4 regions of the Pseudomonas sp. TE24901 genome follow, and region 1 is predicted to be linked to each of the others. Evidence: predicted binding sites of a transcription regulator. Region 1 holds the regulator's gene; each other region holds the start of a gene.
The links. Region 1 encodes FliA, which starts transcription of late flagellar genes. Its sites were predicted from a motif close to CTAAAGTTTNNNNNNNNNNNGCCGNTAA; they were not measured.
Positions count from the first base shown of each region.

Region 2: motA (flagellar motor stator protein MotA) is a predicted target of FliA. The motif match lies at 2,352-2,379, and genes of this name have one in related genera.
Region 3: ACVWVP_RS02140 (methyl-accepting chemotaxis protein) is a predicted target of FliA. The motif match lies at 3,092-3,119, and genes of this name have one in related genera.
Region 4: ACVWVP_RS12970 (methyl-accepting chemotaxis protein) is a predicted target of FliA. The motif match lies at 2,778-2,805, and genes of this name have one in related genera.

Region 1 covers NZ_JBSSAF010000006.1:9,408-13,809, forward strand. Annotated here, with positions in the region: gene flhA (flagellar biosynthesis protein FlhA) at 1-321, shown strand, start outside; gene flhF (flagellar biosynthesis protein FlhF) at 334-1,650, shown strand; gene fleN (flagellar synthesis regulator FleN) at 1,757-2,590, shown strand; gene fliA (RNA polymerase sigma factor FliA) at 2,587-3,327, shown strand; gene ACVWVP_RS13170 (chemotaxis response regulator CheY) at 3,495-3,869, shown strand; gene ACVWVP_RS13175 (protein phosphatase CheZ) at 3,888-4,402, shown strand, end outside.
Region 2 covers NZ_JBSSAF010000003.1:197,923-202,324, forward strand. Annotated here, with positions in the region: gene rsgA (small ribosomal subunit biogenesis GTPase RsgA) at 1-350, shown strand, start outside; gene motB (flagellar motor protein MotB) at 413-1,429, opposite strand; gene motA (flagellar motor stator protein MotA) at 1,433-2,284, opposite strand; gene ACVWVP_RS07125 (HDOD domain-containing protein) at 2,451-3,986, shown strand; gene ACVWVP_RS07130 (rhodanese-like domain-containing protein) at 4,044-4,402, shown strand, end outside.
Region 3 covers NZ_JBSSAF010000001.1:452,495-456,896, forward strand. Annotated here, with positions in the region: gene ACVWVP_RS02135 (YifB family Mg chelatase-like AAA ATPase) at 1-903, shown strand, start outside; gene ACVWVP_RS02140 (methyl-accepting chemotaxis protein) at 1,016-2,992, opposite strand; gene ACVWVP_RS02145 (LysR substrate-binding domain-containing protein) at 3,170-4,090, opposite strand; gene ACVWVP_RS02150 (NorM family multidrug efflux MATE transporter) at 4,241-4,402, shown strand, end outside.
Region 4 covers NZ_JBSSAF010000005.1:433,273-437,674, reverse strand. Annotated here, with positions in the region: gene ACVWVP_RS12980 (AAA family ATPase) at 1-350, opposite strand, end outside; gene pnuC (nicotinamide riboside transporter PnuC) at 347-910, opposite strand; gene ACVWVP_RS12970 (methyl-accepting chemotaxis protein) at 1,076-2,710, opposite strand; gene ACVWVP_RS12965 (undecaprenyl-diphosphate phosphatase) at 2,921-3,751, shown strand; gene ACVWVP_RS12960 (DUF1294 domain-containing protein) at 3,748-4,131, shown strand.

The DNA.
Region 1 (4,402 bases):
TCCGAGCTGCCTGTGATCACCTTGGAACCAAGGTTGGAACAAATATTGCTCAATAGTATTCAGAAGGCAGGACAAGGCCAGGAAGAGGGCGTTCTGCTGGAGCCAAGCATGGCTGAGAAGCTGCAGCGTTCGTTGATCGAAGCCGCGCAGCGCCAGGAAATGGCAGGCCAGCCGATCATTCTGCTGGTGGCCGGCCCCGTCCGCGCGATGTTGTCGCGATTTGGGCGCCTGGCAGTACCGAATTTGCACGTTTTGGCTTATCAGGAAATTCCTGACAACAAGCAAGTGACTATCGTCGCGACAGTAGGGCCCAACGGCTGAGGGTAGTGGGTTATGCAAGTGAAGCGTTTTTTCGCCGCCGATATGCGTCAGGCCATGAAACTGGTTCGTGATGAGCTGGGCGCCGACGCCGCGATTATCGGAAACCGCCGCATCGCCGGTGGTGTCGAGCTGACGGCTGCCCTGGATTACACCCCCCAGGCGCTGGCGCCGCGCGTGCCGAACATGGAACTCGAAGACGAGTTGCGCAAGACCGCCTCGCGCATTGTCTCGGCCCAGGCCGAACTGAGCATGCGTGGCGACAGCGATGCCACCACCAATCGCCAGCTATTCGCCGGCCTGCCGCTGACCGCTGCCGAGCCGCTGGTCGAGCCGACCTTCAAAGAGCCACCACGTCCTGCCGCGCCAGCCCCGGCGCCGGCAGTCGACCCGCGTGTGTTTGACTCGATGCGTTTTGAACTCAATGGCCTGCGTGAGCTGCTGGAAGTCCAGCTGGGCTCCCTGGCCTGGACCCAGTTGCAAGGCAGCAAGCCGCAACAGGCCAACCTGTGGCGCCGCCTGCAACGTATCGGCTTGTCCGGCCCGTTGTCCCGCGACCTGCTGGCCCTGACCGCCGAAGTCGAAGAACCTCGCCAGGCCTGGCGCATGTTGCTGGCCCACCTGGCGCGCATGATCGTCACCCCGGAAATCGAGCCCCTGGAAGAGGGCGGTGTGATCGCCATGGTCGGCCCTGCCGGCATGGGCAAGACCACCACCCTGGCCAAACTGGCCGCGCGTTACGTGCTCAAGTACGGCGCGCAGAACATCGCGCTGGTGAGCATGGACAGCTACCGTATTGGTGCCCAGGAGCAGCTCAAGACCCTGGGGCGTATTCTCAATGTGTCGGTGACCCACGTCGACCCGGGCCAGTCCCTGGCCAACGCCCTCGACCCACTGCTGCGCAAGCGCGTGGTATTGATCGATACCGCTGGCCTGCAAGCCAGCGACCCGGCGTTGCGCATGCAGCTGGAAAGCCTGGCCGGGCGTGGCATCAAGTCGAAGAATTACCTGGTGCTTGCAACCACTAGCCAGAAACAGGTTCTTACCGCTGCGTATCATAGCTACAAGCGCTGCGGCCTGGCCGGTTGCATCCTGACTAAACTCGATGAAACGGCGAGTCTGGGCGAGGTGTTGAGCCTGGCCATCAGCCACGAATTGCCGGTTGCCTACCTGACCGACGGGCCGCGGATCCCGGATGATCTGCATCTGCCGCGCCGTCATCAGCTGGTCAGCCGTGCAGTCAGCGTGCAAATGCAAGAAGAGCCTAGCGAGGAAGCGATGGCCGATATGTTCGCTGACCTTTACCACAACCCGGCAAAACGGGTCGGTTGAGGGCAGCATGAACACCGTGAAATGTATCTACATCGATGGTCTGCAAGCGATTCACGCGGCCAAGCCATGTAGCCTGCGTCTAAGCAAGACAAGGTAAAGAAATAAAATGGGCAGCATGCATCCCGTACAGGTGATCGCGGTGACCGGCGGCAAAGGTGGCGTCGGGAAAACTAACGTGTCAGTGAATTTGTCCCTGGCCCTGGCAGAGCTTGGCCGTCGCGTCATGCTGCTGGATGCTGACCTGGGGTTGGCGAACGTCGACGTTCTGCTGGGGCTGACACCCAAACACACCCTCGCCGATGTGATCGAAGGCCGTTGTGAGCTGCGCGATGTGCTGCTCCAGGGCCCCGGTGGCATTCGGATCGTGCCGGCCGCCTCGGGCACCCAGAGCATGGTGCACCTGAGCCCGGCGCAGCATGCCGGCCTGATCCAGGCCTTCAGCGATATCGGCGACAACCTCGACGTGCTGGTGATCGACACCGCCGCCGGGATCGGCGAGTCCGTGGTCAGCTTCGTGCGCGCAGCGCAAGAAGTGCTGCTGGTGGTCTGCGACGAACCCACCTCGATCACCGACGCCTACGCCCTGATCAAACTGCTTAACCGTGACTACGGCATGAACCGCTTCCGCGTGCTGGCCAACATGGCCCAAAGCCCGCAGGAAGGGCGAAACCTGTTCGCCAAGTTGACCAAGGTCACGGATCGCTTCCTCGATGTCGCCTTACAATACGTCGGCGCAGTTCCTTATGACGAGTGTGTGCGCAAGGCCGTGCAAAAGCAGCGTGCGGTCTATGAAGCGTTCCCTCGTTCGAAGTGCGCACTGGCGTTCAAGGCCATTGCCCAGAAGGTCGATACCTGGCCGTTGCCCGCCAACCCACGGGGGCATCTGGAGTTTTTCGTCGAGCGATTGGTGCATCAGACGAGCGCAGGACCCGTGCTATGACAGCGACTGGCTACAACGCGTACAAGAAGTCTGCCCGTGACAGCCAGGGCGAGTTGATCGAGCGCTACGCGCCGTTGGTCAAGCGTATCGCCTATCACCTGCTGGCACGCCTGCCGGCCAGCGTCCAGGTCGAAGACCTGATCCAGGCCGGCATGATCGGCCTGCTCGAAGTGTCGACCAAATACGACGCGAGCAAGGGTGCAAGTTTCGAGACGTATGCGGGTATCCGTATTCGTGGCGCAATGCTCGATGAAGTGCGCAAAGGCGATTGGGCACCGCGTTCGGTGCACCGCAATACGCGCATGGTCAGTGATGCAATTCGCGCAATTGAAGCAAAAACCGGTCGTGACGCTAAAGATCATGAAGTTGCGGCCGAACTCCAATTGAGTCTCGATGATTACTACGGGATTTTGAACGATACCTTGGGCAGCCGCCTGTTCAGTTTCGACGACCTGTTGCAGGACGGCGAACACGAAGGGCTGCACGAGGACGGCGCGAGTGCACATCTGGAGCCGTCGCGTGACCTGGAAGATGAACGCTTCCAGGGTGCGTTGGCGGACGCGATCGCCAATTTGCCGGAGCGTGAGCGACTGGTGTTGGCGCTGTACTACGACGAAGAGCTGAACCTCAAGGAAATCGGTGAGGTCCTGGGGGTCAGCGAATCGCGTGTCAGCCAGCTGCACAGCCAGTGCGCAGCCCGCTTGCGGGGGCGGTTGGGAGAGTGGCGCGCGCGCTGACAGGCAGTGTGGGGACACTGCAGACGCTACCGTGAAAGCCATCGCTTTCGCGGGTTCGTACCGTGGTGCCCTGGGCAGTCCTTTTTGTGTAACGCCTGTTGATTGAAATGGCGCGTCCAGGTGCTGGGCGCGTTTAAGACTGCTTGGAGGTCGAATTGGACAAGAACATGAAAATCCTCATCGTTGATGACTTCTCAACGATGCGGCGGATCATAAAAAACCTGTTGCGTGACCTTGGGTTCACAAACACGGTCGAGGCGGATGACGGCATTACAGCGATTCCGATCCTCAACAGCGGGAGCATCGACTTTCTGGTAACCGACTGGAACATGCCGGGCATGACCGGTATCGATTTGCTGCGCCACGTGCGTGCTGATGAAAAACTGCGCAGCCTGCCTGTGCTGATGGTGACCGCCGAAGCCAAGCGTGAGCAGATCATCGAAGCCGCCCAAGCCGGGGTAAACGGTTACGTGGTCAAGCCATTCACTGCGCTGGCCTTGAAAGAGAAGATCGAGAAAATCTTCGAACGCATCGGTCATTGATGCTGCCACGGGGGAGCTATGGAGCATAAAGAAACGTCACAGGGAGACTTCGAGTCGACCCTGAAAAAGCATGCTCACCAGTTGGTCGACAGCCTTGAAAAAGGCCAGTTCGGCGACGCGGTGCAGTTAATCCATGAGCTCAACCAGACCCGTGACCGCGGCCTGTACCAGGAAGTGGGCAAGCTCACGCGCGAGCTGCACAGTGCGATCGTCAATTTCCAGATTGACCCGCACATGCCCCAGGCCGAAGAGATTTCGCAAATCACCGATGCCACCGAACGCCTGTCCTACGTGGTCAGGCTGACCGAGGCGGCGGCCAACCGCACCATGGACCTGGTGGAGAACGCCACGCCCCTGGTCAATGGCATGGCCAATGAAGCCCAGGCCCTCAGCGTTGACTGGGGCCGCTTCATGCGTCGGGAAGTGGGCGCGGAAGAGTTTCGTGAATTGGCGCGTCGGGTCGACGGCTTTCTGTCGCGCAGCGAGCAGGAAAACCGCACGGTTTCCAGCAACCTCAACGACATTCTGCTGGC
Region 2 (4,402 bases), on a different contig from region 1:
ACAGCCTGCTGCCGGACGTCGAAACCCGCGTGGGTCCGCTGTCGGAGCTTTCCGGCCAAGGCACCCACACCACCACCACGGCGCGGTTGTTCCACTTCCCGGGCGGCGGTGAGTTGATCGACTCCCCAGGCATCCGCGAATTCGGCCTCGGCCACGTCAGCCGCAGCGACGTGGAAGCCGGTTTCATCGAGTTCAACGACCTGATCGGCACCTGCCGTTTCCGCGACTGCAAGCACGACCGCGAGCCGGGCTGTGCATTGCTCAAGGCGCTGGAAGACGGCCGCGTGCAGCAGCAGCGGATGAACAGCTATCGGTCGATCATTGCGAGTTTGCCGGAAAGCAGTTACTGACAGGCCCCTGCAAGGTAGAAACAACAAGGCCGCGGTTATCGCGGCCTTGTTGTATGTGCGGGTTAGGAACCTGCCTTGGGAACCGTAGGATCCTTCACCCCACCATCATCAAACAGATTCAGCTTCTGACGCAGTTCATGGGCTGGCAACGGCTCCTGCCCTGGCGGAATCGCGTTCGGGTCAGCTGGAACCTCGCCCGGCGCGCCGGCGCCTGGGGTGGGTGCGGGAGGCGGTTGGTCACCCTCAATCGCACGCTGGGCCTTTTTGGTCAGCACCACGATGTCGATCCTGCGGTTGACCGGGTTGAACGGGTCCTCATGATCAAACAGCTGCGAGGAAGCAAAGCCCACCACACGCGCCACTTGCGGGTCGGGGTAACTGCCCGCCACCAGCGCACGGCGAGCGGCGTTGGCACGGTTGGCCGACAGTTCCCAGTTGCCGAAGTCGCCCTGGCCAGCATACGGCTTGGCGTCGGTGTGGCCGCTGATGCTGATCTTGTTCGGCACCGCCTTGATGGTGTCAGCCATGGCCAGCAGGATGTCTTCAAAGTACGGCTTCAGGCGGGCGCTACCGGAGTCGAACATCGGCCGGTTGGCGGCGTCTGTGATCTGGATGCGCAAGCCTTCAGGCGTGATTTCGAAGGAAATCTGGTCCTTGAACTTCAGCAGCTGCGGGTTTTCCTCGACCTTGGTCTGCAGCTCCTGCAGCAGCAACTCCAGGCGTTCCTTCTCGACCTGCTCTGCCATGGACTCGACGGTTTCACGCTCGATCGGGATGTTCTGCTGTGGCGTCTCGGTCTTGACCTCGGGGTTGATGGTGCGCTCGGGCGCCAACTGCGGCGAGCCGCCCAGGTCGATCACGAAGGGCGTGCCACTTTCCGAGAAACCAATCGGGTCCTTGAAGTAACCGGCGATGGCGATCTTCTGTTCAGGCGTGGCGGTAGACATCAACCACAGCACCAGGAAGAACGCCATCATCGCCGTCGCGAAGTCGGCGAAGGCGATTTTCCAGGCGCCGCCATGGTGCCCCGCAGCGAAGCGCTTGACGCGCTTGATGATTATCGGCTGGTTGTTTTCCATGACTTAGCGACCGCGAACCGCTTGTTCCAGCTCGGCAAAACTTGGGCGGTGTTTCGGGTACAGCACCTTGCGCCCGAACTCCACCGCCAGCGATGGCGGCATGCCAGAGGCCGAAGCCACCAGGCACGCCTTGATCGCTTCGTAGAGGTTCACTTCTTCCTTGGCGTCGTGGGCCAGGGAAGTGGCCAGCGGGCCGAAGAAACCGTAGGCCGCCAGAATACCGAAGAAGGTACCCACGAGTGCCGCACCCACGTGCATGCCGATGGCCTTCTGGTCGCCTTCGCCCAGGGAGGCCATGGTGACCACGATACCCAGTACCGCCGCGACGATACCGAAACCGGGCATGCCGTCGGCGATGCCGGTCACGGCGTGAGAAGGATGTTCCAGCTCTTCCTTGAGGCTGAACAGTTCCATGTCGAACAGGCCTTCCAGCTCATGGGGGGCCATGTTGCCGGAGGACATGATGCGCAGGTAGTCACAGATGTAGGCAGTCATGCGCTCATCTTTGAGCACGGCCGGGTACTTGGCGAAAATCGGGCTGGCCGCGGCATCTTCGATGTCAGCTTCGATGGCCATCATGCCTTCGCGGCGGCTCTTGTTGAGGATCTCGTAGATCAGCCCCAGCACATCCAGGTAGAAGGTGTGGGAGAAGCGCGAGCTGAACATGCCCAGCGACTTCTTGATCACGTGCATGGTCATGTAGCCAGGGTTGGCCTGCAGGAATGCACCAAACGCGGCACCACCGATAATCAGCACTTCGAAAGGCTGGATCAGTGCAGCAATTTTACCGTGGGACAGGACATACCCACCGAGCACGCTTGCGATGACGACGATGATGCCGATAATTTTAGCCATAGGGGATCTGTACTTGCGCCGTCGGGTTCATGGACATATTGGGTGTAGCCGAAAACTCTTGTTCTACTTATCGGCAAAACTGCGCCAGACTATAGCCCGTTAAGGCGAAAAGCCAATTCGGCCCGTTCCGGGCGTGTTGAATGCAAGTGATGATCGCGCCCCAATCATGGCTAATGAAACGACAGTCCCAAGTTCAAGACCCACCACCCTCGCCGCTTGGATCAAGCGCCTGGACGATGTGCTGCTGCCCGTCCCGCAGGCCAGCCACGAGCGCGTGTGCAAGGCCATCCGCGACAGCCGCAGTTCGTTGCGAGACATTGCCGAGCTGATGCAGAACAGCCCCGCGCTGGTGCTCAGCGTGATGCGTGAAGCCAACAGCCACACCCATGGCAGCCTGGCGGAGCCGGCCGAAAACCTCGAAGTGGCGCTCAACCGTCTTGGCCTCAAGCGCGCCGAAGAGCTGCTGGCGCGGTTGCCTTCGGTGCCGGCCAACGAGATTCCCGTGGCGCTGCGCCAACTGCTGCTGGTGAGCCAGCATGCCTCGCAGCAAGCCAACGGCCTGTTCGCCAGCCGCCTGGCAAGGCTGTGGCAGGACATCCACTGGGGCAGCCTGTTGTTCCTGTCGCCGTTGTGGCCAATGGCCGTGGCGTACCCCAAGCTCCTGGAAGAATGGGAACTGCGGGTGATCCACAAGGGGCAGTCCGCGCGCCAGGTCGAGCAGGAATTGTTCGGTGTGCGCCTGCTGGACCTGTGCATCGGCCTGACCGAAACCTGGCACCTGCCGATCTGGGTCTCCCAGGGCTACACGCTCTTGCTGACCGAGCAGCGCCTGCTGGTCAAGGCCCTGCACATCGCCCGTGAAGATGACCCGCTGCGCCACCAGCAGCTGCTCGATGCCGAACCCAATTTGCGTCGCTGGCTGAATCAGCCCGCCAATACAGTACTGCTGGCCAACGGCCTGGCGATGGCGGCTCAGGAGTCCTGGACCTGTCCACACACCGAGCGCTGGCAATACCTCACGGCGCTTTACCTGCAAGCGCCTCTGGGTGATGTGCAGCAACAGGTTCACCAGCAAGCGGTGACCAGCGCTCGTGCGACCCTGATGCCCGACCTGTGGCACCCGGCGCTGTCGCTGATCTGGCCGTGGCATGTGCAGAAGATCCATCGCGGCTTGCTGCCGGCGCCGCCACCCACGGCCGAATCCCTGGCGGTGTGGCGTAAGCGCTGCACCGAATTGCTGGTGGAGCCAAGCCGCTTTGCCAACGCCATGCACCTGACCACCTGCGCCAAAGAGGCCCTGGTGGCCAGCGGCATGCAACGGGTCTTGCTGTTCATGGCCGATCGCGCTCTGAGTACGCTGCGGGTGCACCAGGCTGACGGCTTGCCGAAGGACGCCGCGAACCTGAGCCTGGACGTGGTCAACAGCACGCTGCTGCAACGCTTGCTGGAGAAATCCGCCCAGGTACGCCTCAACCCCGAGAACCATGCGCAATTTTCGGCACTGTTGCCGCCGATCCTGCGTCGCCTGTTCACCGGCGAGCATTTGCTGCTGCGCTCCCTGAGCTGCAATGGCCGCGTGGTAATGCTGATGGTGGCCGACCAGGGTGGCGGGCCGTTCTCGGAAACCACCGTGCAGGCCTTCGGCAAAACCGCCCAATGCATCGAGAAAGCCCTGCACAGCTTTACCAACCGCAGCGCCTGATGCTTGCGCTACAATCGCCCTCTTTTATCGCCAACATTTGTGCCCAGGAGACCTCACATGCCTGACTTCTCTGGCTTGCCGCTGGTGATCGAATCCAGCGACCTGCAAGGTCGCCTTGATGCCGAACACCTGATTCTGGTGGACCTCACCAGTGCCGCCCGCTACGCCGAAGGGCATATCCCCGGCGCGCATTTCGTTGACCCCAAGCGCACCCAACTGGGCCAGCCACCCGCCCCGGGCTTGCTGCCCCACAAGGCCGACCTGGAAAAACTGTTCGGCGAGCTGGGCCACACCCCGGACGCGACCTACGTGGTCTATGACGACGAAGGCGGCGGCTGGGCCGGGCGCTTCATCTGGATGCTCGACGTGATCGGCCACCAGAAATACCACTACCTGGACGGCGGCCTGCTGGCGTG
Region 3 (4,402 bases), on a different contig from region 1:
GCAGCCAAGCGTGCGCTGCTGATCGCGGCGGCGGGCGCGCATAACCTGCTGTTGAGCGGGCCACCCGGTACGGGCAAGACCTTGCTCGCCAGCCGCCTGCCGGGCCTGCTGCCACCGCTGAGTGAACAGGAAGCCCTGGAAGTCGCGGCAATTCAGTCCGTCGTCAGCCTGGCTCCCTTGAGCCACTGGCCTCATAGGCCATTTCGTCAGCCCCACCATTCGGCGTCCGGCCCGGCCTTGGTGGGGGGCGGGTCGAAGCCGCAGCCGGGGGAGATCACACTGGCCCATCACGGTGTGCTGTTCCTGGATGAACTGCCGGAGTTCGATCGCAAGGTGCTTGAGGTGCTGCGTGAACCCCTGGAGTCTGGGCACATCGTGATTTCCCGCGCTCGCGACCGGGTGAGTTTCCCGGCACGCTTCCAGCTGGTGGCGGCCATGAACCCCTGCCCTTGCGGCTACCTGGGCGAACCCAGTGGGCGCTGCCGCTGCACGCCGGAACAGATACAACGCTACCGCAACAAGCTCTCCGGGCCGCTGCTGGACCGCATCGACCTGCACCTGACCGTTGCACGGGAAAGCACAGCGCTGAACCCGACACCGCAGGCCGGCGACGATACCGCCAGTGCCTCCAGGCAGGTCTGCGCAGCCCGTGAACGCCAGCAACGGCGCCAGGGTTGTGCCAATGCCTTTCTGGACCTGCCGGGGTTACGCCAGCACTGCCAGCTGTCGAAGGTCGATGAAGGCTGGCTGGAGACCGCCTGCGAGCGGCTGACCTTGTCCCTGCGGGCGGCTCACAGGCTGTTGAAAGTGGCGCGGACCCTGGCCGACCTTGAGCAGACAGACGCAATCGCACGCCATCACCTGCAAGAGGCCCTGCAATATCGGCCGGCAGCCATCACCTGAGCGCAACACCTACCAGGGTAGGAGCCGGCTTGCCGGCGATGGCTGCCTCAAGGTTTGCGCGAGGCCTGAGGGCCTCATCGCCGGCAAGCCGGCGCCTACAGGGGGCGGGGTGTCAGCGGAAGCGGTCGACCTCTTGGCGCAAGCCCGCCGCCAGGGTTTCCAGTTCCTTGGCGGTGATCGCCAGGTTCGACACCACTTCACGCTGTTCGCTGTTGGCCAGCGCAATGCTTTGCAGGTTGCTGCTGAGCACGTTCGCGGTGCTGCTCTGTTCCTGGGTCGCGGTGGTGATCGCCGCAAATTGCTGGCCGGCCGAGCGGCTTTGCTCGTCGATGCGCGCCAGGGCCGAAGCCACGTCGGCGTTACGCGACAGGCCTTCTTGCATCAACACATTGCCGCGCTCCATGGTGCTGATGGCGTTGCCGGTTTCCTGCTGGATGCTCTGGATCATCCCGGAGATTTCATCAGTGGCCTCACGGGTACGCGACGCCAGGTTGCGCACCTCGTCGGCGACCACCGCGAAACCACGGCCTTGCTCGCCGGCCCGTGCAGCTTCGATGGCGGCGTTCAGCGCCAACAGGTTGGTCTGCTCGGCAATCGAGGTGATCACTCCCACAATCCCGCCGATTTCCTGGGAGCGCTGGCCCAAGGTGTTGATCACCGTGGCCGTGCTGTTCAGTGCCGTGGCGATATGTTCCAGCGACGACGAGGCTTCTTGCATCGAGGTGCGACCGATGCGCGTCTGCTGGGCATTTTCCTGGGCCAGGCGTTCGGTGTTGCCCATGTTGTCGGCGATGTTCAACGAGGTGGCACTGAACTCTTCCACTGCGCCGGCCATGCTGGTGATCTCGCCGGACTGCTGTTCCATGCCTTCATAAGCGCCACCGGACAACCCGGACAAGGCCTGTGCTCGGCTGTTGACCTCTTCGGCCGCCTTGCGGATGTGCGAGACCATGGTCGACAAGGCTTCACCCATCTGGTTGAAGCTGCGTGCCAACTGGCCGATTTCGTCATGGCTGGCCACGTTCAAGCGTGCGCTCAAATCGCCGGCGCCCAGGGCTTCGGCCTGGCGCACCAGGTCACTCAACGGCTGCAGTTTGCTGCGCAGCAGCCAGACCGCCGCGCCGACCGCCAGCAGCATTGCCAGCACGCTACCGATTACCAGGCGAATACCTACCGCCCAAGTGACTGCGCGGATCTCGGACTTCGGCATGCTTGCCACCACCGACCACGGGCCGCCTTCGAACGGCACCGAGACGCTGTAGAAATCTTCGTTCTTGTCACTCCAGAAGCGGCCTTCACCGGGCTTCTTCGCCAGGTCGAGCATCACCGGGATCGCCTGATCCAGCGCCTGCACGCCCGCCGGTGGCACCAACCAATGTTTCTGTTCGTCCAACAGCGCCAGCGAGCCGGTCTGGCCGATACGGAAGCGCTTGAGGTTGTCGAACTGGGCCTTCTGCTCGTCGGTGTAGTCAAAGCCGATGAACAACACGGCGATGACCTTGCCGCTGGCGTCACGCACCGGGGTGTACTGGGTCATGTAGGAGCGGTCGAACAGCACGGCCCGGCCCACGTAATTCTGCCCTGACAGCAGGCGCTGGTACGCCGGGTGCTGGTGGTCGAGCACGGTACCGATGGCACGGTTTCCGTCCTGCTTGGTCAGGGAGGTGCTGATACGAATGAAGTCCTCGCCGCTGCGCACGAACACCGTGGCCACGCCGCCGGACATCTGCTTGAACTCATCCACTTCATCAAAGTTGTTGTTCAGCACCTCCTCGCCCAGGTACAGGCTTGGGGTTTGCACGCCGGCCACGGTGACTGGCTGGTCTGCACGCACGCTCAGGCCGGCGCCGAAGCGCTTTTCGAACAGCCCGCTCAAACGCTGGGTACTCTCGCGCAAGGTGCTGTGGAAGGTATTGAGTTGGTCGGCCAGCAAACGCGCCTCGCTGGCCAGGTGTTCCTCGCGGGTGTCGAGGTTGGCCGAGTCGAGGGAACGCAAGGCAAAGACGGTACTGCCGCTGATGACGACAGCCAGAATAACGGCCAAGGCGAGGCCTAGTTGGGAGGCGATCCGAGCGCGAGGTTGAGACATGACAGCTCCTGGCCGAGGCCAGGATCATCCTGATCTCATAGCGCTGCTCGGCAAATTATCTGGTGGGAAACGTTGGTGCACGATGGTTCCAACACACCTTCTTCGGCGGGCGCGGGCAATACTTGAGCGATTCACAGGGGTATCGCGCAAACGATTGCACGAACGGTAGGCCGCGCATCAGTCGAGGCGCTGCACCTGAGGCAATTCCATGGCCTTGACTTCGCCCTGAAGAAACTCCGCCAAACGTCGCAGCCGCTCTCCCCCGGGGCGGGTTTTCGGCCACACCAAGTAATAGTTTTCACCACTGGCGACTGCGGTGGGCCACGGCAGGCTCAACCGCCCCTGAGCCACGTCCTCCGCCACCATCAGCAGGTCGCCCATGGACACCCCGTAGCCCCGCGCGGCAGCAATCATGCCCAGTTCAAGGGTATCGAACACCTGCCCGCCCTTGAGCGACACCTGGGACGACAAGCCCATGCGCTCCAGCCAATTGCGCCAGTCGCGACGGTCGGGCGTGGGATGCAGCAACTCGGCGGTGGCCAGGCGCGCTGCATCCCAGGGCCCATCCTCAAGCAGGTTGGGCGCCCCCACTGGAATCAGCAACTCGGGGAACAGGTAACTGGCTTCCCAATCGGCCGGGAAATGTCCGTAGCTCAGCAGCACCGCACAATCGAACGGCTCCTGATTGAAGTCCACCTCATCCACGCTCATCCACGCACTGGTCAGTTGCACCTCGTTGCCCGGCTGCAACGCCCGGAAACGACTGAGCCGCGCCAGCAGCCAGCGCATGGTCAGGGTCGAGGGTGCTTTCATGCGCAGGATGTCGTCTTCGGCATTCAGGGTATGGCAGGCCCGCTCCAGCGCGGCAAAGCCTTCACGCACGCCGGGCAACAGCAGGCGCGCCGCTTCGGTGAGTTGCAGGGTGCGCCCGCTGCGCTGGAACAGGCGACAGGCAAAATGCTCTTCCAGCGTACGGATATGCCGGCTGACCGCACTCTGGGTGATCGACAGCTCCTCGGCGGCGCGCGTGAAGGAGTTATGCCGGGACGCAGCCTCAAATGCACGCAGGGCATAAAGCGGAGGGAGGCGGCGCGACATACGGAAAACTCCTACAAACCAAAGCAGCACCCTAGCAGAATCCGTATACATGAGTATTAGTCATGCGAACGATCGCTTTTATCCTTTTGTGCAATGCACCAGAAGCGCCGAGAATCGACCCTTCCCCACCCCTCTGACTTTTCGAGCGTGATGATCATGCAGCATCCGGCGCGTACCGAACTCTGGGCCATCCTGCGGCTGTCAGGGCCGTTGATTGCCTCACAGTTGGCGCACATGCTGATGGTGCTGACCGACACCCTGATGATGGCCCGCCTGAGCCCCGAAGCCCTGGCCGGTGGTGGCCTGGGCGCG
Region 4 (4,402 bases), on a different contig from region 1:
TCTACGTCTTCGGGGGACAGCACCAGGTGCAGGTCGTAGTGCCGCGCCAGCAGCTCACTGTCGAGCCAGCTCGGGTAGTCACCGAACAGGGTCTGGCTCCACAGCTTGTTGGTCAGCAAGTGCGTGTCGAGGATCAGCAGGCCGGGCTGCCTGGCGCGGGCGGCATCTTCCCAGGCCAGTTGGCCGTGGGCGATGTCAGGGATGTCGGCCAGGGTGGTGTCGCGCTGATGCTGGTCGATGAAGTGGCGCACGTATTCGCCGACCATCACGCCGCCAAAATGCGCTTGCAGTTCCGCCGCCAGCCAGCTTTTACCACTGGACTCGGGGCCGGCCAGTACCACCACCTTCATGCGCGCAGCGCCGGGTCGGCGCGCCATTCACGCCAGCCCTGCACGGCGATCACGGTGAACAGCGCGTAGAGCGCGGCCGTGAGGTACAGGCCTTTGTAGAGGAACAGGCCGACGAAAATCACATCCACCGCGATCCACAGCGGCCAGCATTGCACGCGTTTCTGCGCCATCCACATCTGCGCGACCAGGCTGAAACCGGTGAGAGCGGCGTCGAGCCAGGGCTGAGCGGCGTCGGTCCAGTGGGCCATGGCCGCGCCCAACAACAGGCTGCCGGCCGCACCCACGGCCAGGCTGGTCATGATCGCCGGCCAGCCGAGGCTGGTCACCTGGCGACCCTGCTTGACCTCGCCGGCGCGGGTCCACTGCCACCAGCCGTAAACCTGCAGCGCGGCATAGACCACTTGCAGCAGCATGTCGGAATAGAGTTTTACGTCGAAGAATATCCAGGTGTAGAGCAGCACCATCACCAGGCCGATAGGCCAGCACCAGGGGTTCTGTTTGACCGTCAGCCAGACAGCGATCACCCCCAGGGCGGCGGCGAACAGTTCAAGCCCGGACATGGCGGTTCCTTAGGGGAGACGAAGAGGGCGCTGATTGTAACCAAAGAAGATAGGCTTAGGCATTGGCTTTGTAGTGAGCGGGCTTGCCCGCGCTGGAGTGCGTAGCGCTCCCATTTTTTTGGGGCCGCTACGCAGCCCAGCGCGGGCAAGCCCGCTCACTGCAGATTAGATTTTGAATTGGCGCAGCAGGCCATCGAGTTGTTCGCTGAGGCCGCGCAGGTGCGCGCTGGCGACGCTCGATTGTTCTGCCGCCAACGCGGTGCTGTGGGACAGGCCCGCCGCCTGGGTGACGTTCTGGTTGATGTCTTCGACCACGTGGGCCTGTTGCAAGGTGGCGCTGGCGATCGAGGCATTCAGTCCGTTGAGATTACGCAGCGCCTGGCCGATGGCATTGAGGCTGGCCCCGGCCTGGCCGGCTTGTTCGATGGTCAGTTGCGACGCGCTGTGGCTGTCGCTGATCACCTTGACCGCCGCTTCCGAGTGGCCCTGCAGGCGCTCGATCATCACCTGGATCTCGGCGGTGGACTTTTGCGTGCGCTGGGCCAACAGGCGTACTTCATCGGCCACCACCGCAAACCCCCGGCCTTGCTCGCCGGCGCGAGCCGCTTCGATGGCGGCGTTGAGGGCCAGCAGGTTGGTCTGGTCGGCGATGGAGCGGATCACTTCGAGTACGCCGCCAATCTGTGTGCTTTCGCTGGACAGGGTGCGGATCACCTCTACGGCCTGGCTGATGGTGCCCGAGAGCTGGTCGATCTGCTGCAGGCTGCCGTCGATGTTCACCTGGCCTTGCTGCGCCTGGGCCTGGGCGTCACGCATTTCGCTGGCGGCGTGCTCGGCGTTTTTTGCCACGTCCTGCACGCCGTAGGTCACTTCATTGATGGCCGTGGCCACCAGTTCCATCTGCTGCGACTGCTGCTGGCTGCGGTCGTGGGCCTGGCTGGCGTTGGTGCCCAGCTCGGTGGAGGACTGCCCGAGGGCGTTGGCGCACACCTGCAATTGGCCCACCACCTGGCGCAGCTTGGCGGTGAAGCTGTTGAAGTGCCGGGACAGCTGGGTCACCTCATCATTGCCGTGGGTGTCCAGGCTGCGGGTCAGGTCGCTTTCGCCGCTGGCGATATTGCCCATGGCATTGACCGCCGCCTGCAACGGGTTGACGATACTGCGGGCGATCACTGTCACCAGCAAGGCCATGACCAGCGCAATGCCCAGGCCAATCAGTGAGGCTTTCCACACCTGGCCCTTGAACTCGGCCTGCACGTCGTCCACGTACACGCCAGAGCCGATGATCCAACCCCAGGGTTCGAACAGCTGGATGTACGAGGTTTTCTCCACCGGCGCTTCGGCGCCCGGCTTCGGCCAGCGGTAGTTGACGATGCCGGCGCCCTTGGCCTTGGCCAGGATCACGAACTCGTTGAACACCGCAAACCCGTCCGGGTCGCGGATGGCCGAGAGGTTCTGGCCGTCCAGCTTGGGGTTGGCGGCGTGCATGATCATCACGGGGGTGAGGTCGTTGATCCAAAAGTAGTCGTCGTGGTCGTAGCGCAGGCCGCGCACGGCGCTCAACGCCTGTTTCTGCGCGGCTTCGCGGGTGAGCACGCCCGTCTTTTCGAGGTTCTGGTAATAGGCGAGGACGCCGCTGGCCGTCTGCACCACGTGCTGGGTCTGCTGGCGCTTGGCCTGGTAGAGGTCGCCGTGGATCTGCTTGAGCATCAGCAGGCCCAGGGTCAACAGCATCAACACGGCGACGATCAGGATCAGCCAGAGACGACGGCTGATCGACATGCTGCGCAAACTGTTCATGGTCCTGTCACTCCGTGCTTTTTATAATTGTGGGTGCTGCATCGACATTTCCGGCTTGTCTGATAGGCTTTCGGCCTGCAATCGGAAAACCTGAGTACCGCCTGATTTTTCACGCAATTTTTGCACGCCGGCGTTGATTATCAACGCCGCGCCTGAAGAAGCGCTCGCCTCTTTGAATCATTAGAAATACGCACCACCTTTGGGAGAAACATGGACATTTGGACCGCCATACAGGCATTGATACTGGGCGTTGTGGAAGGGCTGACCGAGTTCCTGCCGATCTCCAGCACCGGCCACCAGATCATCGTCGCCGACCTGATCGGCTTCGGCGGCGAACGCTTCGAAGCGTTCAATATCATCATCCAGCTGGGCGCGATCCTCGCCGTAGTCTGGGAGTTCCGGCGCAAGATCTTCGACGTGGTCACCGGCTTGCCGACCCAGCGCACTGCCCAGCGCTTCACGGTCAACCTGATCATCGCGGTACTGCCGGCGGTGGTACTGGGGGTGATTTTTGCCGACCTGATCAAGCACTACCTGTTCAACCCGATCACCGTGGCAACGGCGCTGGTCGTCGGCGGCGTGATCATGCTGTGGGCCGAGCGCCGCCAGCATGCGGTACACGCCGAAACCGTGGACGACATCACCTGGAAAGACGCGGTCAAGGTGGGCTTTGCCCAGTGCCTGGCCATGATCCCGGGCACCTCGCGTTCCGGTGCGACCATCATTGGTGGCCTGCTGTTCGGCCTGTCGCGCAAGACCGCCACCGAGTTCTCGTTCTTCCTGGCCATGCCGACCATGGTCGGTGCCGCCGTGTATTCGGGCTACAAGTACCGCCACCTGTTCCAGCCCGATGACCTGCCGGTGTTCGCCATTGGTTTTGTCACCTCGTTCATCTTCGCAATGATCGCCGTCAAGGCCTTGCTCAAGTTCATCGCCAGCCACAGCTACGCGGCCTTTGCCTGGTACCGCATCGCGTTCGGCCTGGTGATCCTGGCCACCTGGCAGTTCGGCTGGATCGACTGGACAGCGGTCAAGCCATGAACATCCAGCACCCACGCCTGAAGGCGCTGATCTTCGTGCTGCTGTGCGCCGCGCCGCTGCTGGGCTCAGCCTTGCTCTGGCATCGCGGCGAAACGCTGATCCCGCTCGCGGCCTACGGCGTGGTCAGCGTGGTGGCGTTCCTGATGTACTGGAACGACAAGCGCAAGGCCCAGACCGAAGGCCGCCGCACCCCGGAAAACATCCTGCACGCCGTCGAACTGGCAGGCGGCTGGCCGGGCGCGCTGCTCGCCCAGCAAGTCTTCCGGCACAAGACGCGTAAAGTGTCTTACCAAGTGCTGTTCTGGGTGATCGTGCTGTTGCACCAAGTGTTCTGGCTGGACCAACTGTTCCTGGGCGGCACGCTGCTGTCAGTCCTCTAGGCATAACACCCAAGCGTAACCACGATGCGAAGCGAGCCGCTCTTGATGAGTGGTTGGATCTAAAGCAGATACCTGTAGGAGCTGGCTTGCCGGCGATGCAGGCACCTCGGTGAATCAGGCATACCCGGTTGATGCCATCGCAGGCAAGCCAGCTCCCACAGTGAGGGCTCGCGTCATCGTTGATGAGCATCGCCGGCAAGCCGGCTCCTACAGTGGACCGCGTTTGCCTTTGCCTTTGCTCCACACCACTCAAGCCGGCTGTCAGGCCGCT